DNA from 4 places in the Phytobacter cepae genome. Region 2 is predicted to be linked to each of the others. Evidence: predicted binding sites of a transcription regulator. Region 2 holds the regulator's gene; each other region holds the start of a gene.
What was found. Region 2 encodes PurR, which represses purine synthesis genes. Its sites were predicted from a motif close to CANGCAAACGTTTGCNTG; they were not measured.
Positions count from the first base shown of each region.

Region 1: ACUY4Q_RS15545 (amino acid aminotransferase) is a predicted target of PurR. The motif match lies at 1,766-1,783, and genes of this name have one in related genera.
Region 3: ACUY4Q_RS18900 (nucleoside-specific channel-forming protein Tsx) is a predicted target of PurR. The motif match lies at 2,547-2,564, and genes of this name have one in related genera.
Region 4: purT (formate-dependent phosphoribosylglycinamide formyltransferase) is a predicted target of PurR. The motif match lies at 2,502-2,519, and genes of this name have one in related genera.

Region 1 covers NZ_CM135107.1:3,293,692-3,301,604, forward strand. The annotation lists gene ACUY4Q_RS15540 (porin) at 561-1,661, shown strand; gene ACUY4Q_RS15545 (amino acid aminotransferase) at 1,847-3,037, shown strand; gene ACUY4Q_RS15550 (MBL fold metallo-hydrolase) at 3,082-3,729, opposite strand; gene mepK (peptidoglycan L,D-endopeptidase MepK) at 3,756-4,304, opposite strand; gene ldtD (L,D-transpeptidase) at 4,491-6,353, opposite strand; gene mukB (chromosome partition protein MukB) at 6,535-7,913, opposite strand, start outside.
Region 2 covers NZ_CM135107.1:2,907,733-2,915,645, forward strand. The annotation lists gene ACUY4Q_RS13545 (alkene reductase) at 1-168, shown strand, start outside; gene gloA (lactoylglutathione lyase) at 253-660, shown strand; gene rnt (ribonuclease T) at 752-1,402, shown strand; gene grxD (monothiol glutaredoxin 4) at 1,444-1,791, opposite strand; gene ACUY4Q_RS13565 (C40 family peptidase) at 2,133-2,978, shown strand; gene ACUY4Q_RS13570 (MFS transporter) at 3,060-4,229, opposite strand; gene cydH (cytochrome bd-I oxidase subunit CydH) at 4,400-4,489, opposite strand; gene purR (HTH-type transcriptional repressor PurR) at 4,788-5,813, shown strand; gene punR (DNA-binding transcriptional activator PunR) at 5,833-6,744, opposite strand; gene punC (purine nucleoside transporter PunC) at 6,859-7,913, shown strand, end outside.
Region 3 covers NZ_CM135107.1:3,995,678-4,003,590, forward strand. The annotation lists gene ribH (6,7-dimethyl-8-ribityllumazine synthase) at 1-70, opposite strand, end outside; gene ribD (bifunctional diaminohydroxyphosphoribosylaminopyrimidine deaminase/5-amino-6-(5-phosphoribosylamino)uracil reductase RibD) at 160-1,263, opposite strand; gene nrdR (transcriptional regulator NrdR) at 1,266-1,715, opposite strand; gene ACUY4Q_RS18890 (hypothetical protein) at 1,703-1,837, shown strand; gene ACUY4Q_RS18895 (SadB/YajI family lipoprotein) at 1,869-2,411, shown strand; gene ACUY4Q_RS18900 (nucleoside-specific channel-forming protein Tsx) at 2,703-3,587, shown strand; gene yajD (HNH nuclease YajD) at 3,692-4,036, opposite strand; gene secF (protein translocase subunit SecF) at 4,158-5,129, opposite strand; gene secD (protein translocase subunit SecD) at 5,140-6,987, opposite strand; gene yajC (preprotein translocase subunit YajC) at 7,015-7,347, opposite strand; gene tgt (tRNA guanosine(34) transglycosylase Tgt) at 7,370-7,913, opposite strand, start outside.
Region 4 covers NZ_CM135107.1:2,143,125-2,151,037, forward strand. The annotation lists gene ACUY4Q_RS09995 (fimbrial biogenesis chaperone) at 1-68, shown strand, start outside; gene ACUY4Q_RS10000 (fimbrial protein) at 360-1,238, shown strand; gene purT (formate-dependent phosphoribosylglycinamide formyltransferase) at 1,287-2,465, opposite strand; gene ACUY4Q_RS10010 (YebG family protein) at 2,593-2,931, shown strand; gene yebF (protein YebF) at 2,996-3,367, shown strand; gene ACUY4Q_RS10020 (tellurite resistance TerB family protein) at 3,465-4,124, shown strand; gene ptrB (oligopeptidase B) at 4,203-6,257, shown strand; gene exoX (exodeoxyribonuclease X) at 6,259-6,936, opposite strand; gene ACUY4Q_RS10035 (DNA polymerase III subunit theta) at 6,933-7,163, opposite strand; gene yobA (CopC domain-containing protein YobA) at 7,301-7,672, shown strand; gene copD (copper homeostasis membrane protein CopD) at 7,676-7,913, shown strand, end outside.

The DNA.
Region 1 (7,913 bases), 390 kb from region 2:
GCCTTTTTTTTAGCCATTATTTCGTTATCCCTCACTCCAGTACTGACGCAAACTTACCCATTCTGACCTGAATTTACACTTCTGCACTGAAACATTTCTGAACAAAAAATAACCCCTACCTGTTTTGTGGATTAGTTTTTCCTCATCTGATAGCACATTTGGATAAAATTCACTCAGCAATCCAGACGTCTGAATTTAGGTATAAGCAAAACCGGGATGAGAATGATTATTGGATAAGAATTGCCATTATCTCTATTAATTATAAGTAATTCATATAAATAGGAAAGGAATGATGATTTTTTGCTCCGAGATGTCCTGAACTTTGAGTTGGTTCACAAAGTTCCTTAAAATTCATAAATTCTTACACATTATTGCTTTCTGTTACTGCTTTAAGACATTTGTAGCACTTTCAGGCTAGCGAAACGATTATATGAATGGAAAGATGCCTCTCAGACACAGAAAGACACCAAACTCTCATCAATAGTTCCGTAAATTATTATTGACGGAAATTATTGGAGGCAGTGGCAGGTGTTCAAAAAAACCAATGAGGGTAATAAATAATGATGAAGCGCAATATCCTGGCAGTGGTTATCCCTGCCCTGCTGGTAGCTGGCGCAGCAAACGCTGCTGAAGTTTACAATAAAAACGGCAACAAACTGGACCTGTACGGTAAAGTTGTTGGTGAGCACGGCTTCACCACCTCCGGCGACAGCACTTCTAACCAGGACTCTTCTTACGGCCAGATCGGCTTCAAAGGCGAAACTCAGGTAAACAGCGATGTTACCGGTTACGGCCAATGGGAATACCGTACCAAAGCGGGCAAAGCTGAAGGCAACCAGGACAACGTAACTCGTCTGGCATTCGCTGGTATCAAAGTGACTGACGCGGGTTCTCTGGACTACGGCCGTAACTACGGCGTGGTTTACGATGTAGAATCTTACACCGATATGGCTCCGTCCTTCTCCGGCGAAACCTGGGGCGGCGGTAACACCGACAACTACATGACCAGCCGTTCTACCGGTGTTCTGACCTACCGTAACAGCAACTTCTTCGGTCTGGCTGATGGTCTGAGCCTGGCGCTGCAGTATCAGGGTAAAAACGACCGTAGCGACGACATTGAACGTGGCAACGGTGACGGTTTCGGTACCTCTCTGGGCTATGAGTTCGGTGAAGGCTTCGGCGTGATCGGCGCATACAGCACCGCTAACCGTACCAAATACCAGAAAGCTGATGGTAAAGGCGAGAAAGCAGAGACCTGGGCTGTTGGCGCAAAATATGATGCGAACAACATCTACCTGGCAACTGTTTACGCAGAAACCCGTAACACCAGCATCCTGACTGACGTTAACGACGACAAGTCTATTGCTAACAAAACTCAGAACTTCGAAGTTATCGCACAGTACCAGTTCGACTTCGGCCTGCGTCCGTCCATCTCTTACGTTCAGTCCAAAGGCAAAGCACTGGGTCTGGATGACAACGGCAACAGCGTTTCCAACGACCTGGCTAAATACGTGACTGTAGGTACTTACTACTACTTCAACAAGAACTTCAACGTATACGGTGACTACCGTATCAACCTGCTGGACGACAAAGACAGCCAGTACTACTCCTGGGTTGGTACTTCCGACCAGGTTACTCTGGGTGTAACTTACCAGTTCTAATTAGCAGAACTCGTTGTTATATGCATATGAAACAGGGCTTCGGCCCTGTTTTTTTGTTTTCAGCGGCTCAAAAAAATTATCCTGCAAAAAGAGGCGTGCTTTTTATTGCAAACGGTTGGCAATCACCGGTTCTCCCGTTAACCTGATAGCGGACCTCCCTTCTGTCACCAAAATGGAACCTCGTCATGTTTGAGAATATTACCGCTGCCCCTGCCGATCCTATTCTGGGTCTGGCCGATCTGTTTCGCGCCGATGAACGTCCAACCAAAATCAACCTGGGTATTGGTGTCTACAAAGACGAAACCGGCAAAACGCCTGTTCTGACCAGCGTAAAAAAAGCTGAACAATATCTGCTGGAAAATGAAACTACGAAGAATTACCTCGGTATCGATGGTATTCCTGAATTTGGTCGTTGCACCCAGGAATTACTGTTCGGCAAGGGCAGCGTCATTATTAATGACAAACGTGCACGTACCGCGCAGACGCCTGGCGGCACCGGTGGCCTGCGTGTTGCTGCGGATTTCCTGGCAAAAAATACCTCTGCAAAACGCATCTGGGTAAGCAATCCGAGCTGGCCAAACCATAAGGGCGTGTTTAATTCCGCTGGTCTGGAAGTATGCGACTACGCTTATTACGATGCAGATAAACATGCGCTGGATTTCGAGGGCATGCTGGCGAGCCTCGAAGCCGCGGCTGCGGGCGACGTAGTGCTGTTCCATGGCTGCTGCCATAACCCAACCGGCATCGATCCTACGCTTGAGCAGTGGGAAATCCTGGCCAAATTGTCCGTTGAAAAAGGCTGGTTGCCGCTGTTTGATTTTGCTTACCAGGGCTTTGCCCGTGGTCTGGAAGAAGATGCTGAAGGCCTGCGCGCGTTCGCAGCGCTTCACGATGAACTGATTGTCGCCAGCTCCTTCTCTAAGAACTTCGGCCTCTATAACGAACGTGTTGGCGCCTGTACGCTGGTGACCGCCAATAGCGAAACCGCCGACCGTGCTTTCAGCCAGATGAAGGCTACCATCCGCGCTAACTACTCCAACCCACCAGCGCATGGGGCATCCGTGGTGGCGACCATTCTGGGTAATGACGCACTGCGCGCAATCTGGGAGCAAGAGCTGACGGATATGCGCCAGCGTATTCAACGCATGCGTTTGTTATTCGTCAACACGCTGCAGGAGAAAGGCGCAAACCGCGATTTCAGCTTTATCACCAGGCAGAACGGTATGTTCTCTTTCAGTGGGCTGACCAAGGAGCAAGTTTTGCGCCTGCGCGAAGAGTTTGGCGTATATGCGGTCGCCTCAGGCCGTATTAACGTAGCGGGAATGACGCCGGATAATATGTCGCCGTTGTGTGAAGCTATCGTCGCCGTACTCTGAGCGATGTGAAATAAGAAAAAAGCCGCTATCGCGGCTTTTTTTGTTTACCAGACGGGTAACTCGTCTTGCAGGAAGGGGTTATGCAGTCGCTCATTACCCAGCGTTGAGATGGGTCCGTGTCCTGGAATAAAGGTCACGTCATCGCCCAATGGCAATAGCTTCCTTTTAATGGCATCAATCAACTGGGCATGATCGCCTTTCGGGAAATCACTGCGTCCGACGCCGCCTTTAAAAATCACGTCACCGGATACCAGCAGTCTTGACTGCGCATCAAAAAAGACAATATGCCCCGGGGTATGACCCGGACAATGCAGCACCTGCAAATTCACGTTGCCGACGTTCACCGTCTCCCCTTCATCTAACCAACGATCGGGGGTCAACGGCTGGCAATCTTCCAGGCCAAACATACGGCTCTGGGCGGGTAAGCCCTGCAGCCAGAACTCATCTTCCTTTTCCGGACCGATAATCGGCACACAATAGTGCTGCGCCAGTTCGGCGGCTGCTCCCACATGATCCAGGTGACCATGCGTGAGCAAAATCTGTGTCAAGGTTACGCCGGAGGCATCGACTTCTTTCATGATGCGTTCTGCATCGCCGCCGGGATCGACCACGGCAGCCTGCCGGGTTTCTTCACACCAGATTAACGAACAATTCTGCGAGAATGCCGTTACCGGAATAATACGATAGTTCATACTGCTCCTGTTTTTCTGTCTGAGAATTACCAGTGCCGTAACGGCCCGGTATCAATATGCACAAAGTCACTGCTGGGGTAATATCCTACACCACCAGCGCGCATAGATAACGCGGCTTTGCGAACATTGCTCAGAGAAATCCCTTCGATATGGAAATCCATCGCCTGCCCCTTGGTGTGATAGCTTTTTTTGGCTACTCCACGGCTGTGAGCACGAAGTTCGTTGTTGGTATCAATGGAACGATACCCCGAAATCAGTTGCACCGGTTTGCGTGTTCCCAGCAACCCCTGCAGGCGGAAAAGCTGATCAAACAATTGCGGATCGATGGTCTTTATTTTATTCGCGCGATAGTCACGGAAAAAATGGTTTAGTTTTGCTAATTCATCCTGAATATAGCCCTTGCCATCGAAAAATTCGGTTTTAATCGTTTCGCCGGTATGAAGATTATTCAGCGTTAAAATACGTGGGCGTGGCGTGGATAGGGTTGCAAATGCACGTTGAGGTAAGATGGCTGCACCAAGGGCAATACCACCTAACGCCAACAATTTGCGGCGATTAGCGTCAAATTTGTCCATGATTTTCAGGTCTTCAAGAAAGCAAAGTGATCGTATTTTATGCACTTTTATTGCGCACGAAAGGCACCTTACCGGGCAAAAACCCCCACGTCAAGGCAGCCTGACCCCAGGAAATACGGGCGTTGCAACAGATCTCGCCCGTTTTCCTCAGGTATTACGACAACAATGTTTTCAGAACGTCTTCATTTACCTGATTAATTGTTCCGCTTTCGCCAGAATTTGTGCACCGGATCGCGCCGGTAAATCATAATTGTAAATATCTGTACGATATTGCGTGCGACCGTCTGCGCCCACGAATGCCGTCAGGTAATAAAGATTCACCGGGATGTTGTGACGAATATTAACGTAACGGGTATCCCCTTCTTTCAACGCGTCGGAAATGCGGGAATCATTCCAGCCGGCATCCTGTAACAGCATATTGGCAAGCTCAGAGGCTTTATTCACCCTCACGCAGCCTGAGCTCAATGCTCGCGCCTCTTTCTGGAACAGGTTGTGGTTTGGGGTGTCATGCAAGTAAATGGCATCAGAACTCGGCATATTGAACTTGTAGCGACCGAGTGAATTATGCGCGCCCGGCGCCTGCTGGAAACGGAAGGGAAGATTCGATGGCGAAATCGTCGCCCAGTCGACCATCCACGGGTCTATGGCTTCTTTGCTATTCCAGCCACGCATGACCGTATAACCGTGGCGTTCAAGATACCCCGGGTCATTCCAGACTTTTGGCAGAATATCTTTGCGCGCCAGCGTGGGTGGAACGTTCCACGGCGGGTTCACGACCACATTGTTTAATGCGCTGCTCATCATCGGCGTTTTGCGATCCGGTCGGCCCACAATGACGCGGGAGGCTAACACCTCGTTACCGTTCTGGTAATAAACCAGTGAGTACTCAGGAATATTCACCATAATGCCGGTGGACAGTTTAGCCGGTAGCAACCGTAAACGCTGAATGTTGAGCGCCAGTACGCCAGCACGTTGTGCAGGTGTCACGTTAAGCCAGTCACGGGTCGCGGTGCCAATAACGCCATCCGCATGCAGACCTTGCGCCGTCTGGAAGCGTTTCACCGCCTCTACCAGCTTGCGGTCATATTCGCTGCGCACCGCTGTCACCGGCTGGCGCTTTTTGCCTTGCTGAACGGGCACTGGCGTTGCTGCTTTGCTCTCTTCAACAGCAATCGCAGACGGGCTGATAACATCGTCACCGGCAGTATCGCCAGGCAGGGCAATTTTCGGTTGCTCTTCCATCATTCCACTGCGTTGCAAGATTTCACGCAGCGCGGGCACATCAATGCTCCACTGACCGGGGCGCAGCGAGGTCGTTCCCGTGAGTTGCGGCCAGGCATTATTATCCGCCACCAGCGTCAGGAGTGACTGATGCATAGCTTCATACTGCGGATGATGAGGAGCGAGGCTCTGAACAAAGCGGGGAAGATAGCCGTTATCCAGGGCAACCTGCCACTGGTTAATCACCGACAGCGGCGGCGTTTCCAGTGAATAAGGTTTGGTACTGTAAAGCCAGCGATTGCCTTTAACAGGAATGCTGGCCACAAAATGCAGGTAACCCATCATGGCGTCTGACAGCACGACATCCCTTGCCATGCCAGTGACACCAGGATCGGTGAGCAACTCGACCCATGCGGTGAATTGCGGCTGGAAACCGGCAATCGCCACCTCCGCCAGTTGCTGCTGGAACGCCTGAACCGCTTCCCGGTTTTCCCACAGAGGCTTCATCTCGCGAGCCGCGTAAAGCGCAGCGAGTGAATTCATGTAGACGGGTGTCCAGTTAGCTGGCAGGAGCTCCTGCAATGACGCGCGCGCCGAAGCGGCTGCATTTTCGGTCGGGAAAGGCGCTAACCCCGCCATCATCGCTGTCACGGGAGATTGCGCCAGCGGCTGGGGCAATAAGCCCGGTTGATCGCCAGCCGTTGCGGAGCTATCAACCGGAACCACTTCAGGCTCATCAGCCTGCGCATTAAACAGTGGAGCGAGTGCGAATGTCAGGCATAAACCTAGTGCAGACATCCGACGACCATACGACTTCATAAGCAACATCCCTTGCCCCCTGTTTCTCAGTAAACCAATATCATTTAAGTCTTTCTCTAATTATATAAAGACAAAAAAGCATTTGCCTTGCCAAATGTAAAGAAGTTTAAAGACTAACCCTCGCTCAGCGGACCTGTTTCAGAAAAGACAAAGGGCGGCACATCGGCAGCCCTTGAAGAGGAGATAACGGTCAGGATGCGTCAGCGGTGCCCGGAAGCGTCTCCGGCAGTTGGGCGGCAAAACCACGCAGCCCCACCACATGAACATGTTCGTTATTGTTCACCACTTTACGCACCAGCTTGTAGGTGGTGCCTTTCTCCGGACTGATATTTTCTGGCGCGGCAATGATCAGCTGCATTTCCAGACGCTCACATAGCTCGAACAAGGTCGCAATGGATCGGGCATCGAGACGTGCTGCTTCATCAAGGAACAGCAGTCGGCAAGGGGAAATGTCTTTCCCACGCAGACGACGCGCTTCATCTTCCCAACTCTGCACGACCATCACCAGAATCGACATCCCTGTACCGATAGCTTCGCCGGTAGAAAGCGCTCCGGACTCCGCACGTAACCAGCCATCGGAGCCACGGTTAACTTCCACTTCCATTTCAAGATAGTTACGGTAATCAAGAAGCTCTTCGCCGATGGTTTGCGGCGTACGCTGACCAAGGTCAATTTGCGGATTCAGACGCTGATACAGTTTTGCCAGCGCTTCAGAGAAGGACAGACGGTTACTGTTAAACAGATCCTGATGCTGCTCATGTTGTTCGGAAAGCACCGTCAGCAAGGTAGCATGGGTTTCACGCACGTTAACGTTCAGCCGCACGCTGTTGACCTGGCCAAAGGACACGCTTTGCAGCCCCTGGTTCAACTGACGAATACGGTTCTGCTCACGCTGGATAGTTTTGCGAATAATGTTCGCCACGCTACGGGAGCTGATGGCAAGTTTTTGCTCGCGGGAGGTCAGCTCTTCCGTCAGGCGACTCAGCTCAATCTCCATCTGTTCGATGGCTTCAACCGGGTCGTCAGTGCGAATAATATCCTGGCGAATGCGCTCACGCAGATGCTGATAAACCGCAACAAAGAACTGAATCTTGCGCTCAGGGCGTTTCGGATCTTCAGACATACGCAGCACATCACGCAGATGCTCGTTATCGGCCACCGCCAGACGCAAGGCACCCAAGGCTTTATCCGACATGGAACGCAATTCGTCCCCGGAGAGATAAGCCAGTTCGCGGCGATGCAGGCGGCGTTCAACGCCATTGTCTTTGACCATGCGCATGACCGCACACCAGCCCGCTTTCGCCGTGACGACCTGCTCACGCATCTCATGGTAATCGCGCTCGAGACGGCGAAGCTTACGGGTCAGGTTATCCATCTCCGCTTCACAGAAGGTCAGCGCTTTTTCCAGTTGGTTACGGCGTGCACGGTTGCCGGAAAGCTGAGCATGCAATTCGTCACGACGGATACGCGCGCGCTCTTCGGCACCGTTGTCCGCACGAACGCCAATATCCTGCAGCTCTTTTTGCAGATCGTTAAGCAGCTCTTTTTTGGTATCAAACGAGCTTTTCA
Region 2 (7,913 bases):
GATCTGATCGGCAAAGGGTTAATCGACGCCGTGGCCTTTGGTCGCGACTATATTGCTAACCCGGATCTGGTTGAGCGCCTGAAGCACAAAGCCGCATTGAACCCGCAACGCCCGGAGAGCTTCTACGGTGGTGGTGCAGAAGGTTACACCGATTACCCCTCTTTATAATCCCTCGATTGATAGCGGCAAGGATTCGCCGCTATACTAAAACTCTGTTTCGAATAAGAATTCACTTACGCAAAAGAGGATATTATGCGCTTTCTCCATACCATGCTTCGCGTTAGCGACCTGCAGCGTTCCATTGATTTTTATACCAACGTCATGGGGATGTCCCTGCTGCGCACCAGCGAAAACCCGGAATATAAGTACTCTCTGGCTTTCGTGGGTTACGGCCCGGAATCTGAAACCGCAGTACTGGAACTGACCTATAACTGGGATGTAGACAGCTATGAGCTCGGTACTGCATACGGCCACATTGCACTGGAAGTGGACAATGCCGCACAAGCGTGCGAACGCATTCGCCAGAACGGTGGCAACGTGACCCGTGAAGCCGGCCCGGTCAAAGGCGGTACTACGGTTATCGCCTTTATCGAAGATCCCGATGGCTATAAAGTTGAGCTGATTGAAGCCAAAGATGCCGGACGCGGTCTGGGCAATTGATCGTTACGGGCGCCCCCGTGCGCCCGTCGTTTCCATCCCTTCCCAAAATTTGCCATAATGCGCTGCCATTTTCCCATTCCAAGAGATTCAGATGTCCGATAATGCTCAACTCACCGGTCTGTGCGACCGTTTTCGTGGTTTTTACCCAGTCGTTATTGATGTTGAAACCGCCGGGTTTAATGCCAAAACTGATGCATTACTCGAAGTCGCTGCAATCACGTTGAAAATGGATTCAGAAGGTTGGTTGATGCCTGATGAGACACTGCATTTCCATGTTGAGCCGTTTGAAGGGGCTAATTTACAGCCTGAAGCGCTGGCCTTTAACGGTATCGATCCGAGCAACCCCCTGCGAGGTGCCGTGAACGAGTACGACGCCCTGCATGCCATCTTCAAAATGGTGCGCAAAGGGATCAAAGACAGCAACTGCAACCGCGCCATCATGGTGGCCCATAATGCCACCTTTGATCACAGCTTTATGATGGCTGCGGCAGAGCGTGCCTCATTGAAGCGCAACCCCTTCCACCCTTTCGTGACGTTTGATACGGCCTCTTTAAGCGGACTGGCTCTGGGGCAAACGGTGCTGTCCAAAGCGTGTGCGGCGGCCGGGCTTGATTTTGATGCCGCTCAGGCCCATTCCGCTCTATACGATACTGAACAAACTGCCCTGCTGTTTTGTGAAATAGTGAATCGCTGGAAACGCCTCGGCGGTTGGCCTTTACCGCCAGGTGATGAACAGGCATAAAAAAAGCGACCCGAGGGTCGCTTTTCTTTTGCGCTAAGAGATTACTCTGCGCCCGGCTCTTCAGATTTGTACTTCGCAGCCGTCTCTTTAATCAACGGCTGCAGTTCGCCGCGCTGATACATTTCGATGATGATATCGCAACCGCCGACCAGCTCACCGTCGACCCACAGCTGCGGGAACGTCGGCCAGTTAGCGTATTTTGGCAACTCAGCACGAATATCCGGGTTTTGCAGGATATCTACGTAAGCAAAGCGTTCGCCACACGCAGAGAGCGCCTGTACAGCCTGTGCGGAGAAACCACAGCTTGGCAGTTTAGGAGAACCTTTCATGTAAAGCAGAATTGGGTTCTCAGCGATTTGGGTCTGGATTTTTTCAAGAGTAGTGCTCATTGTCTTGCTTCCTTCAACTTCTTATCGGCAGATAACTGTCATTGTAACGGTTCATGCGAGCAACGGAAAATAACATTTTGTTCACCACTCATTATTTTATCGTCTGTCACCCTCATCTACGTCGTAAGTGCCCATGGTCGCCCCTCTCCCGCCGCGTGATAGTTCAACAATTGAGCTTATGAGGGGCATAACTGGTGCTTTTTTTTGCGCTTGCTAACGAAACAGAGTTTTAGATGCAAAAAGCCTATTAACTTTTCTGCTTTTTATGGATTAGAATCGACGCGGTTCTAAATCATACGCAAGCATTATTGAATGCCTGCACTTATCCAGGGGATTGCTCAGTGGCGCGAATTCAAAAAGCTTCAATCACGCTCTGTGCTTTGTTGTTCACTACGCTGACATTTACACCTTTAGCAACGGCCTCTGAGCAAACGCGAGGCGCGGCCGTCAATAAGTCGCACGTAGTGAAAGCATCCGAACGTAAGAAAAATAGTCAGACCAATAAAACATCAAAGAAAAGCAGTGGCACCGCCTCCAGGGCAACGGCGAAAGCCGAAAATAAAAAAGTAACGACGGCAAAAAAAACCTCGACCGTCAGCAAGAAAACCGCAAGCAGTAAAACCAGCAAGAATACTCCCCGTCATAGTAAATCCAGCAAGGTTCCCGCTCCGGTTATTGCTATGACCGAAAAATGCACAAAGCGTAAAGGCCATAAATCGCAATGTGTAAAAGTGAAAGGAAGCAAACCCGTCACGATTTCTGAAGCGCACAAAGTGCGGATGCAAAAAATTCAGAAAACCGCAATGTCAAAGCTGATGAACCAGATTGGCAAGCCTTATCATTGGGGCGGTACCTCTCCAATGACCGGTTTTGATTGCAGTGGACTGGTGTATTACGCCTACAAAGACCTCGTAAAATTCCGTATCCCTCGTACCGCGAACGAGATGTATCACCTGCGTGATGCCTCTCCGGTCAACGTCGCAGAGCTGGAAAGCGGCGATCTGGTATTTTTCCGTACTCAAGGTCGCGGTACAGCTGACCACGTGGGTGTGTATGTAGGCAACGGCAAATTTATCCAGTCTCCGCGTAGCGGCCAGGATATCCAGATAACGTCGTTAAGCGAAGACTACTGGCAGCGTCATTATGTTGGCGCCCGCCGCGTGGTCACGCCTAAAACCATTCGATAAATATGCTGCCTCGAGCGTGATGGCAGGTCATAACCCTGAAACGCAGGTAAAAAGCAGGAGGGTAAACCTCCTGCTTTTTATTTATTCAGCGGTCGCACAGGCTGGATTAGCCGCACCGCGACCGGACAACAGCACCAGCAGTAATGCCATCCCGGCAATCACCGCCCCGGTTACCGGAACAAAAACATAGCCGAGACCACCTGAAATCACCGCGCCCCCCGCTGCTGCCCCCAGCGCATTTCCCAGGTTGAACGCGCCGATATTGACTGAAGAAGAGAGACCGGGTGCTTCATGCGCGACACGCATAACCCGCATCTGTAGGGGCGGCACAATCGCGAAGGTGGCAGCACCCCATACAACCATGCCGATCGCCGCGCCAACTTCACTGCGTGCAAGCCAGGGGATCGCCAACATGATGGCAATCAATAACAGCAAGAAACCTTTCAGGGTTCCGGTCACGGAACGGTCAGCCAGCTTGCCACCCAGATAATTCCCCAAAGAGAACCCTACGCCAATAAGCACCAGCATTGCGGTAATAAATGCGGGTCCTGCGTCGGCTATATCATGCAGTACAGGCGAGATATAGGTATAAAGCGTAAACATCGCCCCGGCGCCCAGTACGGTTGTCATCAAAGCGGATACCACCTGCGGACGCATCAGTACGGAGAGTTCTTTACGTACATCGGGTCGCTCTCCGGCATTACCTTTTGGCAAGGAGAGATACAGGCTGACTATCGCAATAATGCCAAGGCCCGCTGTGGCAAGGAATGACATCCGCCAGCCAATGGTTTCACCGAGCCATGTCGCCGCCGGCACCCCGCCGATATTAGCAATCGTCAGCCCCATGAACATGGTGGCAACCGCACTGGCCTGCTTCTCTTTTGCCACTACGCTTGCGGCAACCACCGAACCCAGTCCAAAGAATGCGCCATGATTGAGACTGGTAATAATGCGCGACAGCATGAGCGTGGTGTAATCAGGCGAGATGGCGGACAACACATTGCCAAGCGTAAAGATTGCCATCAAAAAAATCAGTGCATTACGCCGCGCGCGATGGGAAAGCAGCAACGTCATAAGGGGGGCCCCCACCATGACACCTATGGCATAGGCACTGATCAGCATTCCCGCTGCCGGAATCGATACATCGACACCCCGTGCAATGACGGGCAGCAGTCCCATCGGGGAAAACTCGGTGGTACCGATGCCAAAAGCGCCTATCGCCAGGGCAAGCAGTGGATAATTTACTTTCATGATTTATTGACTCCGGAAATGCCGTGTCGTTGGCCGACACCGTCACAGAAGTCAAAAGTATGACAGCGTTCACAAAAAACAGAAGAGAGTGAAACGCGAAAAGAGTATTGCTGAATTCGGGATAATAGAAGAAGAAAACAGCGAGGGAGAGAACTCTCCCTCGGGGTAACTCAGTGCAGAGCCGCCGTCATCGCACCCGCAACAATCAGGGCCAGCACAATGACAGTCGTCACTAAAGAAAACTTCAGGTCGGTGCTCATCAATTTTTCTCCTTTCCTATTACCCCATAAAAAGTGAGGTAGCGCATTTTTGCACAAATAAACGTAAAAATCTTGCAGGATTTAGATTGATATACGTTTTAGCGCTTCCCCTTTTGGTCAAGATAAGACAAAATTCGACGCTAAATTTATTAGCGTACCGGCCATTGACTCCCCTCCTGACGTCCAATGTCTTTTTCCCGGCGTAAAACAGTACATCGCGCGGTGAAAGGGTGAAGGCAGGCAAACGTTTACCTTTAGCATTTTCAGGAGCTTATGATATGGCATGGAGTGACATCTGATGGCAACGATCAAAGACGTAGCGAAGCGAGCAAACGTTTCCACCACAACCGTATCACATGTTATTAACAAAACCCGTTTCGTCGCTGAAGAGACGCGTAATGCTGTGTGGGCGGCCATTAAGGAGCTTCACTACTCGCCGAGTGCCGTCGCCCGTAGCCTGAAGGTGAATCACACAAAATCCATCGGTTTGCTGGCCACCAGCAGCGAAGCGGCCTATTTTGCCGAGATAATCGAAGCCGTTGAGAAGAACTGTTTCCAGAAAGGCTATACCCTCATTTTGGGTAACGCCTGGAACAATTTTGAAAAACAAGGCGCCTACCTGTCGATGATGGCGCAAAAGCGCGTTGATGGTTTACTGGTGATGTGTTCAGAGTACCCGGAATCCCTGCTGACTATGCTTGGCGAGTACCGCCATATTCCGATGGTGGTCATGGACTGGGGTGAAGCTAAAGCCGATTTTACCGACACCGTCATCGATAATGCGTTTGAAGGCGGCTACATGGCCGGGCGTTATCTGGTCGAACGCGGTCATCGTGACATTGGCGTCATCCCAGGACCGCTTGAGCGTAATACCGGTGCAGGCCGACTGGCTGGCTTTATGAAAGCGATGGAAGAAGCGCATATCAGCGTAGCGGAAAACTGGATTGTTCAGGGCGATTTCGAACCGGAGTCCGGTTATCGCGCCATGCAACAAATTCTCACCCAGCCATCCCGCCCCACCGCTGTTTTCTGCGGTGGCGATATCATGGCGATGGGCGCCCTCTGTGCAGCAGACGAAATGGGCCTGCGTGTGCCACAGGATATTTCGGTGATCGGTTACGATAACGTGCGCAACTCACGCTACTTTACCCCGTCGCTGACCACTATCCATCAGCCAAAGGATTCGCTGGGTGAAACGGCATTCAATATGCTGCTCGACCGTATCGTTAACAAACGTGAGGTCTCCCAGTCTATTGAAGTCCATCCGCGACTGATCGAGCGTCGTTCGGTGGCGGATGGTCCATTCCGCGATTATCGCCGTTAATCTCTGCAAGGGGAGCGGGTCAATCCTGCTCCCACAACCACTCCCGATTCAGCGTTTCACTATCCCCCAAATAACTCAGCAGCCAGTTTAACGCCGGTGAAGCTTCGTTTTGCTGCCAGGTCAGGCAACAGGCCGCGTCCGGGAAAGGATTTTCAAGCTCCAGCGCCACCCACTCTCCTTTGTCCAGCCAGGGGCGCGCAAAATGTGCCGGCACCATGCCAACACACAATCCCGCAGAGAGGCAGGCGGCGGACGATTCCCAATCCGGGGCCACAACCCGTTTCTGGTTATCCAGCAGCCAGGTTATGCGTTTCGGCAGAGAGCGTGAGGTATCTTCACGCACCAGCGAAGGCCAGTTGCGCAAGGTATCGTCACTGAGAGGTGCCTTCATCCCGGCCAGCGGGTGATGACTCGCCACTACACATTTCCAGCTCAGCATGCCCATATCCCGAAAGGTATAGCGCCCCCCGACGGGTATCGCCTGCGTCGCCCCGATGGCCAGTTCCACGCGGCCATCTGCCAATGCGTCCCAAACGCCGTTAAATACTTCCTGGAACACCAACAGTTCGACATCGCTAAAATGGCGATAGAAATCAACAATCATCTGCCGGGTTCGTTCAGGCTTGACGATATTGTCGACAGCAATGGCCAGTTGACCACGCCAGCCATTGGCAATTTGTTGACATTGCTGGCGGGTGATCTGCATTTTTTTGATAACAGAGCGCCCTTCTTTTAAAAACAGCACCCCGGCGGGGGTGAGTTCTACATCGCGATGACGACGTTCAAAAAGCGCAACGGCGAGCCACTCTTCCAGTTGGCGCACCGTATAACTGACCGCAGAGGGCACACGATGCAGCTCCTGCGCGGCCGCGCTAAAGCTACCATTGCGAGCCACTGCGTCGACGACTTCAAGAGAATATTCTGACCACATATTTTGCCTGCAAAAATTTTGAAACCCATTCGCAAATATTAGCGGTTCACAACCGAAGTTACACTCCCTAGACTCTGTTTCCCTGTTTACCTGCACAAGAAAGAGATTTTTACCATGCAACCAGGAAAAGGATTTTTAGTCTGGCTGGCGGGATTAAGCGTACTCGGCTTCCTCGCAACGGACATGTACCTCCCTGCCTTCGCCAATATTCAGCAAGATTTGCACACTTCTGCCGCCGTGGTCAGCGCGACGCTGAGCCTCTTCCTTGCCGGATTTGCTGTCGCGCAGCTGGTTTGGGGGCCCTTGTCCGATCGCTATGGGCGTAAGCCGGTACTGTTAAGTGGCCTGGCCATCTTTGCCCTCGGCTGCCTGGGAATGATCTGGGTAGAGGATGCCCGCTGGCTGCTGGTTTTGCGCTTTATTCAGGCCGTGGGCGTTTGTGCGGCCGCCGTCACCTGGCAGGCGCTGGTTACCGACCACTACCCGGCACAACGGACTAACCGTATTTTTGCCACTATCATGCCGCTGGTTGGATTGTCTCCCGCCCTCGCGCCACTGCTTGGCAGTTGGATCCTCGCCCATTTTTCCTGGCAGGCCATTTTTGCGACCCTCTTCGCCATTACGGTGGTGCTCATGCTGCCGGCGCTGCGTCTGCGCGCTATGCCGCGTAAACCGGCCCCGGACGCGCAGCCGGTGACCTTTCTTACCCTGCTGCGTGATAAAGCCTACCGGGGTAACGTGCTGATTTATGCCGCCTGCTCCGCCAGCTTCTTTGCCTGGCTGACCGGTTCTCCCTTTATTTTGCATGATATGGGTTATGGCCCGACCATCATTGGCCTGAGCTATGTTCCACAAACCATCGCCTTCCTGATAGGGGGTTATAGCTGCCGCTGGGCGCTGCAAAAATGGTCTGGCGCGCGCTTGCTGCCCTGGCTGTTGGTCGCCTTTGCATTCAGCGTGATTGCCACCTGGGCCGTGGGCTTGCTGCCTGGTGCTTCCCTGACTGCTCTGCTGATCCCCTTCTGCCTGATGGCCGTGGCTAACGGCGCGATTTACCCCATCGTGGTCGCAGAAGCACTGCGCCCCTTCCCTCACGCCACGGGTCGGGCTGCTGCGCTGCAGAACACACTGCAACTGGGCTTGTGTTTTATTGCCAGTCTGGTGGTATC
Region 3 (7,913 bases), 1.1 Mb from region 2:
TGTTGAAACGCGCAATGGTGATGGCGACGCGAGCGTCCGGGGCAGCAACGTTAGCTTCAATAATGTTCATACTTTTCCTTCACAGGTTCAGTTCAGACCCCGCAGGGGGGCGGATTTTATCATAATATTTGACGCGCTGCTTCCCTTTTACAGGAGTCGCTACGCGTGGGTGAGATGCAGGCAGACATCGGGGCCGACCTGACGTATCTCGTTGAATTTGAAACCGGGCGCATCCGCAAGCGCGTTGAGGCCCGGCAGAATGCATAGCCCTCTGGCATCGGTACCCAGCAGTTTTGGCGCAAGATAGACAATCAGTTCATCCACCAGCCCCGCCTGCAACAGTGCACCGGCAAGACTCGCCCCCGCCTCAACCCAGATGCTATTGATCTGTTGTTTGCCCAACAGCATCATCATCGCCACCAGATCGACACGGCCATTATATTCCGGTACGGAAATATCACGTACCGACGCGGGCCATACTCGCGCATCTGGCGCGGTGCGTGCAAACCAGGTTTCACCAGGCTGTTGCACCAGCGCATGTTCTGGCGTCACGCGATTTTTGCTGTCTACCACGATACGCAGCGGCTGGCGCAGATTCTCTTTGGGATAAAGCGCCTGCACATCAGAACTTAGCTCATCCCAACGCACCGTCAGTTTAGGGTTATCTGCCAGGACAGTCGCGCTACTGGTGAGGATGGCGTGACTTTGCGCACGCAGCCGCTGAACATCACGGCGCGCCTGCGGGGAGGTAATCCATTGGCTTTCGCCATTCGCCATCGCCGTTCGCCCATCCAGTGATGCGCCCAGCTTCAGTTGTACATACGGAAAGCCGGTGCGCATGCGCTTGAGAAAGCCTTTATTCAGCGCTTCAGCTTCCGGCATCATCAGACTATGGCTGACGTCGATGCCCTCCTGCTGTAGTCGGTAAAGTCCCCGCCCCTGCACTTGAGGATTCGGATCCTGCATCGCTGCCACAACCCGGGACACGCCCGCATTGATCAAGGCTTCACAGCACGGCGGCGTCCGGCCGTGATGGCTACAGGGCTCAAGCGTGACGTAGGCCGTTGCCCCTTTCGCTTTCTCACCCGCCATCCGCAGTGCGTGCACTTCAGCATGCGGTTCGCCGGCACGGTAATGGAACCCTTCGCCGACAATCGCGCCATCGTTAACAATAACGCACCCGACATTTGGGTTCGGATGGGTCGTAAAACGCCCGCGTTGCGCCAGCTTTAGCGCTCGCGCCATGTACTTTTCATCCTGCATGGTCAGTCCTGTAAGCGGGCGATCTCTTCGCCAAATTCACGAATATCTTCGAAACTACGGTATACCGAGGCAAAGCGGATGTAGGCCACTTTGTCGAGTTTCTTCAATTGCTCCATGACCAGATTGCCAATCATCTTACTGGCAATCTCACGCTCGCCGGTTGCGCGCAATTGTGACTTGATATGATTGAGCGCCATTTCAACGTCATCCGCGCTCACCGGGCGCTTCTCCAGCGCTTTCAGTATGCCACGTCGTAATTTATCTTCGTTGAACGGTTCACGAACATCATTGCTTTTAATGACTCTGGGCATCACCAGCTCAGCCACTTCAAAGGTGGTAAAACGTTCATTGCATACCAGACACTGACGACGGCGACGAACAGAGGATCCTTCACCCACAAGGCGAGAATCGATTACTTTGGTATCCACGGCGAAACAGAATGGGCAATGCATACGACGTCCTGACGTGTGAGTTGATTAAAATCTATTTTACCCTGAACTGGCGTGACAACAAAGACGGGCCGATTTTGAGACAATGGATAGATGGCAACGCGACGGTTGCTGGCTACCATTAAGAATATCTTCAATTTCAAGGAAACAGACACAATGACAAGACGTTACCTAAGATCCCTGTTGCTGGGAAGCGTTTTTGCCCTCAGCGCCTGCGCGCAGCAAAGCGAAGTACGACAACTGCATCAAAGTGTCAGCACACTAAATAAAGAGATGACCAAGCTCAACCAGGAAACGGTCAAGATCACCCAGCAAAATGCGTTGAATGCAAAATCCACCAGCGGCGTGTATCTGCTCCCTGGATCGAACACGCCAGCCCGTCTCAACAGCCAGGTCGGCATGCTACGTATGTCACTGAAGAATGTCGCGCCTAACGCGGGTGGCACGCGCGTGACGTTACGTATTCAGGGCGAATCAAACGATCCTTTACCGGCATTCAACGGTACGGTGGAATGGGGTCAGATTCAGGGAACCACCGAAAATTACCAGGAAGTTAATGTTCAGAATCAGCTCATGAGCGCACCGGCAAGCACGCTTGCCCCGAGCGATGTGGATGTTGCGCTTCAGCTAAACGGAATTACGCCTGAGCAGTTAGGATTCGTACGTATTCACGACATCCAGCCGGTTACTCCGCAATAACGCAGGAAATTTGTCGCCCTTTTTCATACTTTGTAACGCCTTCTCCGCCGTCTGGTCTTAATCAGGCGGCTTTCATTTATTGGCAACAATGATAATCGCCAGTACAATCCCCGCTGTTTATTACACGCAAACGTGAACGCAATCGATTACGTATGCGTCAGTAATGTGAAACAACACATATTTTTGTGAGCACGGATACTTATAATAACGGCGCAGAAATATGAAACATTTAGCAACGCAATGCGTGCATTCTTTCATTCCCGAAAGGGATCTCTTATCAGTGGCATAACTATGAAAAATACATTACTTGCAGCTGGCGCTGCGCTGGCGATTTCAACGTCCTTCTCCGTAAGTGCAGCAGAAACCAATAAACCGGAATATGTTTCCGACTGGTGGCATCAGAGCGTTAACGTCGTTGGTAGCTACCACACCCGCTTCGGACCTCAGATTCGTAACGATACCTACCTGGAATATGAAGCCTTTGCCAAGAAAGACTGGTTTGATTTCTATGGCTACCTGGACGCCCCGGTATTCTTCGGCGGTAACACCGATGCGAAAGGTATCTGGAACCACGGCTCTCCGCTGTTCATGGAAATTGAGCCGCGCTTCTCTATTGATAAGCTGACCGGTACCGATCTGAGCTTCGGCCCGTTCAAAGAGTGGTACATCGCTAACAACTACATCTACGACATGGGCCGTAATGAATCCGGTCGTCAGAGCACCTGGTACATGGGTCTGGGTACCGACATCGACACGGGTCTGCCGATGAGCCTGTCCCTGAACGTATACGCGAAATACCAGTGGCAGAACTACAAAGCCGCGAACGAAAACGAGTGGGACGGTTACCGTTTCAAAGTGAAATACTTTGTTCCGATCACCGCTTTGTGGGGCGGCCAGCTGAGCTATATCGGCTTCACCAACTTCGACTGGGGTTCAGAACTGGGTGACAAAGATTTCCACGATCTGAACAACAAACGCGCACGTACCAACGACTCCATCGCGTCCAGCCACATCCTGTCTCTGAGCTACGATCACTGGCATTACTCTGTTGTTGCCCGTTACTGGCACAACGGTGGCCAGTGGAACGATGATGCCAGCCTGAACTTCGGCAACGGTGACTTCAGCGTCCGTTCTACCGGTTGGGGTGGATACCTGGTTGCGGGTTACAACTTCTAAATCAAGCCAGTTGCTATCGCGATAGCATGGTCTGAAAAAAAGCACCGGCGAGATCCTCGCACGGTGCTTTTTTATCCTACCCACGCTGCATATGCCGCGAGAGGTTACTTCTTATTTAACATTGCCTTGAGATCGGCGAATGGATTATAGGTCGCCTCGCCAACATCTTTTTGCGCATCTTCCCCCGCCACCACGGTAGAGCCGTACTGATCCGCTTCGGTATATTTCGAATGCTCGTGATCGTGGCAGAACAAGCAGAGCAATTCCCAGTTACTGCCGTCTTCGGGATTATTGGTATGATCATGGTCCATGTGGTGAACCGTCAATTCACGCAGGTTCGAATAAACAAACTCCCGCGAACAACGCCCGCATACCCACGGAAACAATTTCAATGCTTTTTCACGATAACCGCTTTCGAGCCGGGTATAGTTTTTAGGGATAATAGCCATAAGAGTGTTGGTTCCTGCGTCAATATCGGATGAGGGGCAGTTTCATGCGCGCCTGTATTTTTATCAATGATAAAAAAAACCGCAGCACGAAGGCCACGGTTTTTATCAAGCAGACGCTAAATTAAGGCAGAATTGACGGCTGATCCGCCCCTTCTTTCTCTACTTTCTGCTGAATCAGGTGTTCGCGCTTCATACCCAGCTTCAGCGCCAGTGCGGACGCCACGTAAATAGACGAAGCAGTACCGATGGAAACACCGATCAACATGGTCAGCGAGAAGCCAGCCAGAATCGGGCCGCCAAACAGATACAGCATCAGGATCACCACTAACGTCGTACCGGACGTAATAAGCGTTCGGTGCAGCGTCTGGGTCAGAGACACGTTAAAGATCTCGTAAGGCGTACCGCGACGAATCTTGCGGAAGTTCTCACGAATACGGTCTGATACCACAATACTGTCGTTCAGCGAGTAGCCGATGACGGACATCAGCGACGCCACAATCGTCAGGTCAATCTCGATGTGGAAGAGCGATAGCACACCCATGGTTATCACCACGTCGTGCGCAAGGGCGATAACCACCCCGGCCGCCAGTCGCCACTCAAAGCGGAAACCGACGTAAACCAGGATTGAGATCAGCGCCACCATCAACGCCATCGCACCGGTTTGCGCCAGATCGGCACCCACGCTCGGCCCCACGAACTCAATACGTTTTACCGCTGCGTTCTGGCTGGTCGCTTCGTTGATCACGCCCAGAACTTTACTTCCGAGCTCCTGACCACCGGTAGCGCCCTGGGCAGGTGGCATACGCACCATGATATCGCGGCTGCTGCCGAAGTTTTGCAGCAGTGGGTCTTCAAAACCCGCCTTCTGCAGCGCTTCACGCATCATGTCCATATCCGCGGGTTTTTCCAGCGTGATTTCGATAACCGTACCGCCGGTAAAGTCCAGGCCCCAGTTAAAACCGCGCACACCCATAATGACGATGGATACGATTAACAGCAGAGCTGAGATACCGAAAGCCCAGTAATCCCAGCGCATAAAGTCCCAGACTTTACGGCCGTAGTTCAATTGTTCAACAGTGTATTCCTGTGCCACAACGCACTCCTCAGATAGACAGCTTTTTAACGCGCTTGCCGCCGTACAGCAGGTTCACGATGGCACGGGTGCCGACGATAGCGGTAAACATTGAGGTCGCCACACCGATACCGGTTGTAATGGCAAACCCTTTGATAGCACCGGTACCGACCGCATACAGGATAAGAACCTTGATAAGCGTCGTGATGTTCGCATCAAAAATGGAACTGAACGCGCCACGGTAACCTTCGTCGATCGCCTGCTGCACTGTACGTCCGTTGCTCAATTCTTCTTTGATACGTTCGTTTATCAGTACGTTGGCGTCGACCGCAACCGCAAGGGTTAACACGATACCCGCAATACCTGGCATGGTGAGCGTCGCACCTGGAAGCAGTGACATAATGCCGACAATCATTATCAGGTTCGCAATCAGCGCCGAGGTCGCAATCAGGCCGAACTTCTTATAGAAGAAGATCATAAAGATGATTGAAACAACGAGGCCCGCCAGACAGGCTTCCAGACCCTGCGTGATGTTTTGCATCCCAAGGGTTGGACCGATGGTGCGCTCTTCAACAATCTGAATCGGCGCAATCAGCGCACCGGCACGCAGCAGCAGAGAGAGCTGTCGCGCTTCATTCGGGTTATTGATACCGGTAATACGGAAGCTGTTACCCAGGCGAGACTGGATGTTGGCGATGTTAATCACCTCTTCCTCTTTCACCAGGATGGAGCGACCGTTAGCATCTTTCTTACCGCTGTCTTTGTACTCCACAAACAGGGTCGCCATCGGCTTACCGATATTGTCCTTAGTGAAGTTAGACATGATATTCCCGCCCGCGCTATCCAGTGAGATGTTCACCTGCGGCTGATTGTATTCATCCTGGCTGGAGGTAGAATCGGTAATATGGTCACCGGTCAGAATCACACGCTTGTACAGCACAACCGGCTGACCTTCACGCGTCTGTTTGACCTCAGAATCACCCGGAACGCGCCCTGATGCAGCGGCAGACTGATCGACATTGCTGTTGACCAGACGGAATTCCAGCGTCGCCGTGGCGCCCAGAATTTCTTTAGCACGTGCGGTGTCCTGAATACCCGGCAGTTCGACCACGATACGATCGGCACCCTGACGTTGTACCAGTGGTTCAGCCACGCCCAGTTGGTTTACACGGTTGCGCAGAATGTTGATGTTCTGCTGAACCGCATATTCACGGGCTTCGCTCAGACGTGCGTCGGTCATCACTGCACGCAACACGTTGTCGCCCTGGTTAGTCAGCACCATGTCACGATGGCGAGCAGCAAGATAGTTATTCGCTTCATTACGTGCCGCAGAATCACGGAACTGAATGCTCAGACCGTAGTTCTCTTCCTTACGCACGGTGGTGTAAGGAATACCCTTTTCACGCAGGTCGCTACGCAGGCTGTCAGTGTTTTGTTCCTGAAGCTTGCCAAGGGCGGTATCCATATCCACTTCCATCAGGAAGTGCACACCACCACGCAGGTCGAGACCCAGTTTCATGGGTTCGGCATGGATGGTCGTTAACCAATATGGGGTTGCCGGCGCAAGGTTGAGCGCCACGACAAACTGATCGCCGAGTTCATTGACCAGCGCTTCACGGGCGCGCAACTGAATATCGGTGGTGTCAAAGCGAGCGAGAATAGCGCCGTTTTCCAGTGCCACAGACTTCGCGTTGATTTTTTCTTCTTGTAGAGTTTTCTGGACCTGGATCAGCGTTTGTTCACTGGCGGCGGCACCGCGCGCGCCAGTGACCTGAACAGCCGGATCCTCACCATACAGGTTGGGAAGTGCGTACAGCAGGCCGACGATAATCACGACGACCAGCATGATGTACTTCCACAAAGGATAACGGTTTAACACGGCAGTTCCCTTTGGGAAAACAAGAAATTACAGCGCCTTCATCGTGCCTTTCGGCAGAACGGCAGCTACGAAGTCACGTTTGATAACCACTTCAGTGGTATCGTTCAGGGCGATAGCCAGGTAGCCAGTGTCTGCTACTTTGGTCACGCGACCTACCAGACCGCCAGTGGTCAATACTTCATCGCCTTTAGCAATAGAGCTCATCAGATTCTTGTGCTCTTTGGTACGTTTCTGCTGAGGGCGCAGGATCATGAAATAGAAAATCAGACCAAACACCGCCAACATCAGAATCAGAGACATCGGGCTACCCTGCGCCGGTGCGCCGCCTGCTGCTACCGCATCAGAAATAAAAAAGCTCATTCAAATTCCCTCATTATTTATATTAATCAACGTTCAAAGCCGGAACTTCCCGTCCCTGACGTTGGTAAAAATCGGTCACGAAGCTCTCTAATTTACCCTCTTCAATAGCCTTGCGTAAACCAGCCATTAAACGCTGATAATATCGCAGGTTATGAATGGTATTGAGTCGCGCGCCCAATATCTCGTTGCAACGGTCGAGGTGATGCAGGTAAGCGAGAGAATAATGGCGACAGGTATAGCAATCACACTCGGCATCAAGTGGGCCAGTGTCGCTCTTATATTTCGCATTACGGATTTTCACCACGCCATTGGTCACAAACAGATGGCCGTTACGGGCATTACGGGTTGGCATGACGCAGTCGAACATGTCGATGCCGCGACGCACGCCTTCCACCAGATCCTCTGGCTTGCCGACGCCCATCAGGTAACGTGGTTTATCTGCCGGAATTTGCGGGCAAACATGTTCCAGAATACGGTGCATATCTGCTTTCGGCTCGCCGACAGCCAAACCGCCGACAGCGTAGCCATCAAAGCCAATCTCTACCAGACCTTTGACGGAGATATCA
Region 4 (7,913 bases), 760 kb from region 2:
CACCGTTTCAGGTGAGGTGGGTAGATGATAACGGTGCGACACAAATTTATGACGCGGTTACAAAATAATTAAAGGAGTGTGGAATGAGAAAAGGACACCTACTTTTAGTCGTAGTGATATTCAGCACACTAAGTTTTTCATTGGTTTCTCAGGCAGCGTGCAAATTAGTGAGCTATTCAAGCGGTGATCAGACTAATGGAACAATTGTTACTGCCAGTTTAAGTTTGAACCCCGCAGCAATACAGATGCCGAAAGATATTACCCCCGGCACTGAACTTTACAGAATAACGGCACGTAATAACAAATACACTTATTACAGGGTTAATTGTAATAACAGCCTTACCGCCAGTAATTATTATGTGAAAGGGCAATTTGTCGGCGGTGCGGTGCCTGTGCCGTCGTCATGGCAGGGCAGCAGCCTTGGCACTGTTTATCAGACCGGCGTTGAGGGGATAGGTATGGTCATTCTGACCAGCAGCACCAACCGTGTTTTGGGGAATAAAAATTACAGTTTTGGCTCATGCGTTTCTAGCTACAACTATTCATGTAATACCACAACGCCTAACGGCGATATCACGTATGTGCTCATCAAAACGGGTGAGATTACCGCCAGTTCAATTGACCTGACTACGTTACCGAAAGTGGAAACCGTGGTAGGCGGGGAGAACTCACCCGGCAGCGACTTTGCGGTTTTTCGCCCCAGCCTTACCGGCAAGCTTACCTTTACCCAACCGACCTGTACGCTCGCAGAAGCCAGTAAAACAGTTGATCTCGGGAAACATAATATCTCCGTATTTGCTGCGGTAAATTCAGTAACCCCGTGGGTGAAAGCGTCTATCGACCTCATCAATTGCAACTACGGTGGCCCGCAATTTTATAGTTACAACATACTTAAGTATAGCAGCAGCAATACCGTCACTACCGTTGCCAATCCCATCACCACTAACGCGATCTGGAGCCTGAGCCTCACGCCCGCCACCAGCGTCATTAATGACACCAACGGTATTATGGCTATCAGCAGCGAGACAGGCAGTGCCACGGGCATTGGCATTCAGCTTTCAAGTTCGGATACCGTGCTAACGCCAATGAAATTTTCACAACCCACAACGGGAACACTGGTGTCTGGTGTGAATGCCATGATGACCATTCCGCTCTATGCGCGTTATATCAAGACCGGCAGCACGGTGACCGCCGGGAAAGCAAACGGCAAACTGACCTACCTGGTCGAATATAAATAAAACCCGTAGCCCCGGTAAGCGAAGCGCCACCGGGGATGCTTACCAGATTTAACCTTGAACCTTCACTGCAGCCGCCGCGGCTTTCGCTCGTTCAACCGCCTCTTCTACAGTTTCTGCCGTGGCTAATGCGACGCCTAAGCGACGGGTGCCATCAATCTCGGGTTTACCAAACAGACGCACCTGCAGGCCTGCGCCAACGGCACCCTGCACATTATCAAAGGTCACGTTCTGGCTCTGGAGCTCGGGCAGGATCACCGCAGAGGCAGACGGCCCGTACTGGCGAATCTGACCTACTGGCAGACCGAGGAAGGCACGCACGTGCAGGGCGAATTCTGAAACGTCCTGCGAAATCAGCGTCACCATGCCGGTATCATGCGGGCGGGGAGACACCTCGCTAAACACCACCTCATCGCCGCACACGAACAGTTCAACGCCGAACAAGCCATGCCCGCCCAGAGCCAGAACTACCTTACGCGCGACGTCCTGCGCGCGCTCCAGCGCGAGGTCGGACATATACTGAGGCTGCCAGGACTCGCGGTAATCGCCCTCTTCCTGGCGATGGCCAACCGGCGCGCAGAAATGGACGCCGTCAACGGCACTCACGGTTAACAGGGTAATTTCGAAATCAAAATTCACTACGCCTTCGACGATAACGCGGCCCGCACCGGCACGTCCGCCTTGTTGGGCGTATTGCCAGGCGTTGGCTAACCGATCGCGGCTACGAATAAGACTCTGACCTTTACCGGAAGAGCTCATGACCGGCTTAACAATGCAGGGTAAACCGATCTCTTCAACCGCCTGGTGGAATGCGGGTTCGCTGTCGGCAAAGCGATAGCTGGAAGTCGGGAGCCCAAGCTCTTCAGCCGCCAGGCGACGAATGCCTTCCCGGTTCATGGTCAGTTTCGCGGCGCGTGCGCAAGGCACAACATGTTGCCCCTGAGATTCCAGCTCAATGAGCATATCCGTCGCAATGGCTTCAATTTCAGGCACAATAAAATGCGGTTTTTCGAGAGCGACCAACGCTTTCAGTGCCTCGCCATCCAGCATATTGATAACATGCGAACGATGGGCAACATGCATAGCAGGCGCATCTGCGTAGCGATCGACAGCAATCACCTCAATCCCCAGACGCTGGCATTCGATAGCCACTTCTTTACCCAATTCACCAGAGCCTAATAACATCACCCGTGTTGCTGCCGGACGCAGCGCAGTTCCTAAAAGAGTCATCGCTTTTCACCTTCAAAAAAACCTGGCCGCAGTATATACGAAAACGTTTGCGTCTGTCTTTTACGACTTGCGCCACCGACCCATGTGGCGTAATATACTGTATATATAAACAGGTGAGGGCTGTATCATGGCGGTTGAAGTTAAATATGTTGTGATTCGTAACGGTGAGGAAAAAATGTCTTTTGCCAGTAAAAAGGAAGCGGACGCCTACGACAAAATGCTTGATCTGGCCGAGGTACTTGAGACCTGGCTTGGCGATGCGCCGGTGGCCCTGGAAGGCGAACAGCGTGATCAAATGGCGATGTGGCTTGCAGAGCAAAAAGAGGTTCTCAGCCATATTTTCAAGTCAGGTAAATTGCCTTCTGCGGAAGCTGAAGAGTCCGCGCCTGTCGCGGCTTCTGATGATACCGCAGGTGACACCGCAGCCGTTGACATCAAGCGTGCATCGAAGCGTTCAGCCGCCTGATTCGGCTTGCACTGCCAGTAATTTGTACCATGCTTTGAATGGGCTAAATGCACAGGAGAAAAGCATGAAAATAGCAGGAGTGTTATTCGGTACGGCATTACTGGCAGCGAGCTTCGTGAGTTCTGCTGCTGATGACAAAACCGTCACCATCGATAATGAAAAAACGGTGAAATTTCCTGTTTGTGAAGGAATGAATGCTGACGGTATCGCGGCCAGCGTTAAACGTGACTATCTGCAAAACCGGATTGTGCGCTGGGCTGATGACCAGAAAAAACTGGGTCAGGCTGACCCCGTAGCCTGGATTAGCCCGAAGGACATTCAGGGCAAAGACGATAAATGGCGCGTACCGCTGACGGTGCGTGGTAAGAGCACCGATATCCATTATCTGGTTCAGGTTGATTGCAAAGCGGGCAAAGCTGAGTATCAGCATCAATAAGCGGTTAGAATTTTCTCATCTTTTGCTGTTTTAGACATTTCCTGACACCCCCTCGCTTACGCTGAACCTTTCTGGCATCGCTTAAGCGGGGGACATCATGTCAAACTGGTTGAATCAACTCCAATCTCTTCTGGGCCAAAAAGGCTCGTCTGAACATTCATCTTCCGAACAGGGGCTGGGCAAGCTGCTTGTGCCCGGTGCGCTGGGTGGCCTTGCGGGGTTGCTGGTCGCAAGTAAATCATCGCGTAAACTACTGACCAAATATGGCACCGGTGCATTATTAGTCGGCGGTGGGGCAGTGGCCGGCTCCGTCCTTTGGAACAAATATAAAGACAAAGTGCGTACGGCGCATCAAGGCGAACCTCAGTTCGGTCAAACGAGCTCACCGCTGGATGTTCGTACTGAACGACTGATTCTGGCTCTGGTGTTTGCCGCCAAAAGTGATGGACACATAGATGATAAAGAACGTGCCGCCATTGAACATCAGCTTAAAGAAGCGGGTGTCGAAGAGCAGGGCAGAGCACTGGTAGCGAAGGCGATTGAGCAGCCACTTGATCCGCAGCGTCTGGCACGAGACATTAAAAATGAAGAAGAGGCGCTGGAAGTTTACTTCCTGAGCTGCGCGGCGATTGATATCGACCATTTTATGGAGCGTAGCTATCTCAGCGCCCTTGGTGATGCGTTGAAGATCCCTCAGGATGTCCGGGAAGGTATCGAGGCCGATCTCCAGCAGCAAAAAAGAGCGCTCCCTCAGTAGCCCTGATATTACGTTTCGCTTGCATCGGCGGCAGGTTTTGCCAACCTTATAGTGTGTAGAATAAATAAGATAAGAGTTATGCTGCCGAAAGCTAAGCAAGTTCCCCATACCATGACCTTACATGGTGATACCCGTCTGGATAATTACTACTGGCTGCGGGACGATACGCGCTCTCAGCCAGAAGTGCTGGACTATCTCCAACAGGAAAATGAGTACGGACGCCAGATCATGGCCTCTCAGCAGGCGTTGCAGGACACACTGCTCGCTGAAATCATCTCCCGTATTCCTCCCCGTGAGGTCTCTGCGCCCTACGTTAAAAATGGATATCGCTATCGGCATGTGTATGAGCCAGGGTGTGAATACGCTATCTATCAACGCCAGTCGGTTTTATCGGCGGAGTGGGATGAATGGCAGGTCATGCTTGATGGCAACAAGCGCGCCGCCCATAGTGAGTTTTATACGCTCGGTGGATTCTCGGTTACCCCTGACAATAAAATCATGGCGCTCGCAGAAGACTATCTCTCACGGCGACAATATGGTTTGCGGTTTCGTAATCTGGAGACCGGGAACTGGTATCCGGAGATGCTCGACAACGTCGCCCCGGAGTTTGTTTGGGTCAACGATTCAGAGACGCTTTATTACGTGCGCAAGCACGCCACGACCCTGCTGCCTTATCAGGTCTGGCGCCATACCGTGGGAACACCCTCAACCGATGATGAGCTCATTTATGAAGAGAAGGATGACACATTCTATGTCGGGCTGAGTAAAACCACCTCCCAGCACTACATTGTCATTCATCTTTCGAGCGCGACGACCAGTGAGGTGTTATTGCTGGACGCTGAGTTGCCCGATGCGCAACCGCTCTGTTTCCTGCCGCGGCGTAAGGATCATGAATACAGCCTCGACCATTTTCAGCATACGTTCTATTTGCGCTCAAACCGGGACGGGAAGAATTTTGGCCTTTACCGGACGAAAGTTCGCGATGAGCGTCGTTGGGAAGTGCTGATACCGGCGCGCGAAAACATCATGCTGGAGGGGTTTACCCTCTTTACGGACTGGTTAGTGGTGGAAGAGCGTCAGAGAGGCTTGACCAGCCTGCGACAGATCAATCGTAAAACGCGCGAAGTCACTGGTATCGCCTTTGACGATCCGGCTTATGTCACCTGGGTCGCTTATAATCCTGAACCGGAAACCTCACGTTTGCGCTATGGTTATTCGTCGATGACCACCCCCGATACCTTGTTTGAACTGGATATGGATACCGGTGAACGCCGGGTCCTTAAGCAATCTGACGTGCCCGGTTTCGATGCCAGTCAGTACCGGAGCGAGCATTTGTGGGTGCGTGCGCGTGATGGTGTTGAAGTCCCGGTATCCCTCGTCTATAACCAAAAGTATTTCCGTAAAGGTAAAAACCCGATTCTGGTCTATGGGTATGGTTCATACGGGGCCAGTATGGATGCGGATTTTAGCAGTAGTCGATTGAGCCTGTTAGATCGCGGTTTTGTCTATGCGATTGCCCATATCCGCGGCGGCGGTGAACTGGGCCAGCAGTGGTATGAAGATGGCAAATTCCTCAACAAAAAAAATACCTTCCATGATTACATCGATGTTACTGATTCCCTTTTAGCTCAGGGCTACGGCTCGCCTCTGTTTTGCTACGGCATGGGCGGAAGTGCCGGAGGGCTGCTGCTTGGAGCTGTCATTAACGAGCGCCCTTCCTTGTTTCATGGTGTGGTGGCGCAGGTGCCTTTCGTCGACACCTTAACCACCATGCTTGATGAATCTATTCCCCTGACAACCGGGGAGTTTGAGGAGTGGGGGAATCCGCAGGACGAGACTTACTACCATTATATGAAGGGTTACAGCCCTTACGATAACGTTGGCGCGCACCCCTATCCGCACCTGCTGGTGACGACCGGGTTACATGATTCCCAGGTCCAGTACTGGGAGCCTGCAAAATGGGTAGCGAAGTTACGTGAACTCAAAACGGACAACAATTTGCTGCTGCTCTGTACCGATATGGATTCCGGCCACGGCGGGAAGTCGGGGAGATTCAAGTCGTATGAAGGGGTAGCGATGGAGTATGCGTTTCTGATCGCGCTGGCGCAGGGAACCCTGAAGGGTTCCCCGTAAGCTAGTGTTCGCCCAGGTAATGTTTAAGCGTCAGCCTCAGTTCCGGACTCATTCTGTCGAGATTATTAAACAACCAACGCAAGTATCCGGGGTCGCGCTCAGCGACTTCGGATACGGCTTTACCGCGGTATTTTCCAAAGGAAAAGGTAGTGACCAGTGCAGGGCGACCGGTTACGGTAGCCATCTGATCCGGCGTCCAGCCTGAGGTGTTCATAATATCAATCAGCAACGCGGCGGTGATGTAACAGTCATACAGCGCCCGGTGATGATGTAGACCTGCTGGTGTCTGCACATTCAGTTTGCGGGACTTATAGAGCGCCATATTGCTGTACTTGATGCCGGGCCACAATCGGCGGGCGAGCTTCATGGTACAAATCCACTCCCCAGGCATTTCAGGTAATACGCGACGATCAAAGCTGGCGTTATGAGCAACGTACCATTCACTGCCGTAGTAATGTGGGATGACCTCTTCAATCCACGGCTGGTTTACCACCATGGCTTCGGTGATGCGGTGAATGGCCATGGCCTGCGGACTGATAGGCCTGTCGGGGCGAACAAGATGGCTCATGGGGTTTACAATCTGTCCGTCAACCACGTCCACGGAGGCGACTTCAACAACCCCTCCCTGCAAATCGCAGGTTTCGGTATCAATGACGCGCAGTACGGTTCCCGCTGTCATTTGCTTTTCGGCTCATAAGGCAGGCGGGAAAGATTAACGGAGGCCAGACGATGAGCAATAAGCCGCTCGCGAAACCAGTTTCGTAGGTGCTCCGGCTGCTCATGCTCAACCACTTCGGCGATAATGGGCATGTTATAGCGCTCCTTGAATGCCACACCTGCCGCAGCCAGATCGACGTTCACTTTATCCATTTCCTCCTGGGGGAGGTGAGCCAGATTGGTATTCATTCGTTTCTCCTGGGTTTACGCCGCAAAAGGTACTAAGCCTGTCGCAGAAAGACAAGAGCACCGAGGATCATACTCGACGCAAACATTATACAGCGTTATCCTCGTGCCTAAATACATAACGAAAAGGAATAGCTAGCATGATTCTTACCCTATCAGGTTTTAGCCGGGTACTCTGCGTTGCCGGTGCTTTGCTTGTTACGCCCCTGGCTTTCGCGCATGCGCACCTGAAGGCGCAAGTTCCCGCCGCAAACGCTCAGGTTAGCCCACCGCAGGTGCTCATGCTGAACTTCTCTGAAGGCATTGAACCCAAATTCAGTGGGCTGACCCTGACGGATGCCGCTAAAAAAACCGTTAAAACCGGTACGGCATCCCGCAGTAAAGAGGATAACGCTCAGCTCGTTGTTCCTGTCGAACAGGAATTACAACCGGGCAATTATACCGTTGACTGGCATGTTGTCTCGGTTGATGGCCACAAAACGCGCGGCACCTATAGTTTCACCGTGAAGTAACGAATGTTAACGGCAAGCTATGTTGGGCTGCGATTCCTCCATTTCAGCGCTTTAATGTTGGTGTTCGGCTGCAGTTATTTTATTAGTCGTCTGGCGCCGCTTCATTTACAGCGTCTTATGGCGCGCTATTTCATGACGTTTCAGCGGGGTTGCCTGTTAGTGACGGTCGTGAGTGCATTTATGCTCTATGCGCTGCAGGGCGGCTTAATGGGAAACGGTTGGCAGGACGTCTGGCAACCGC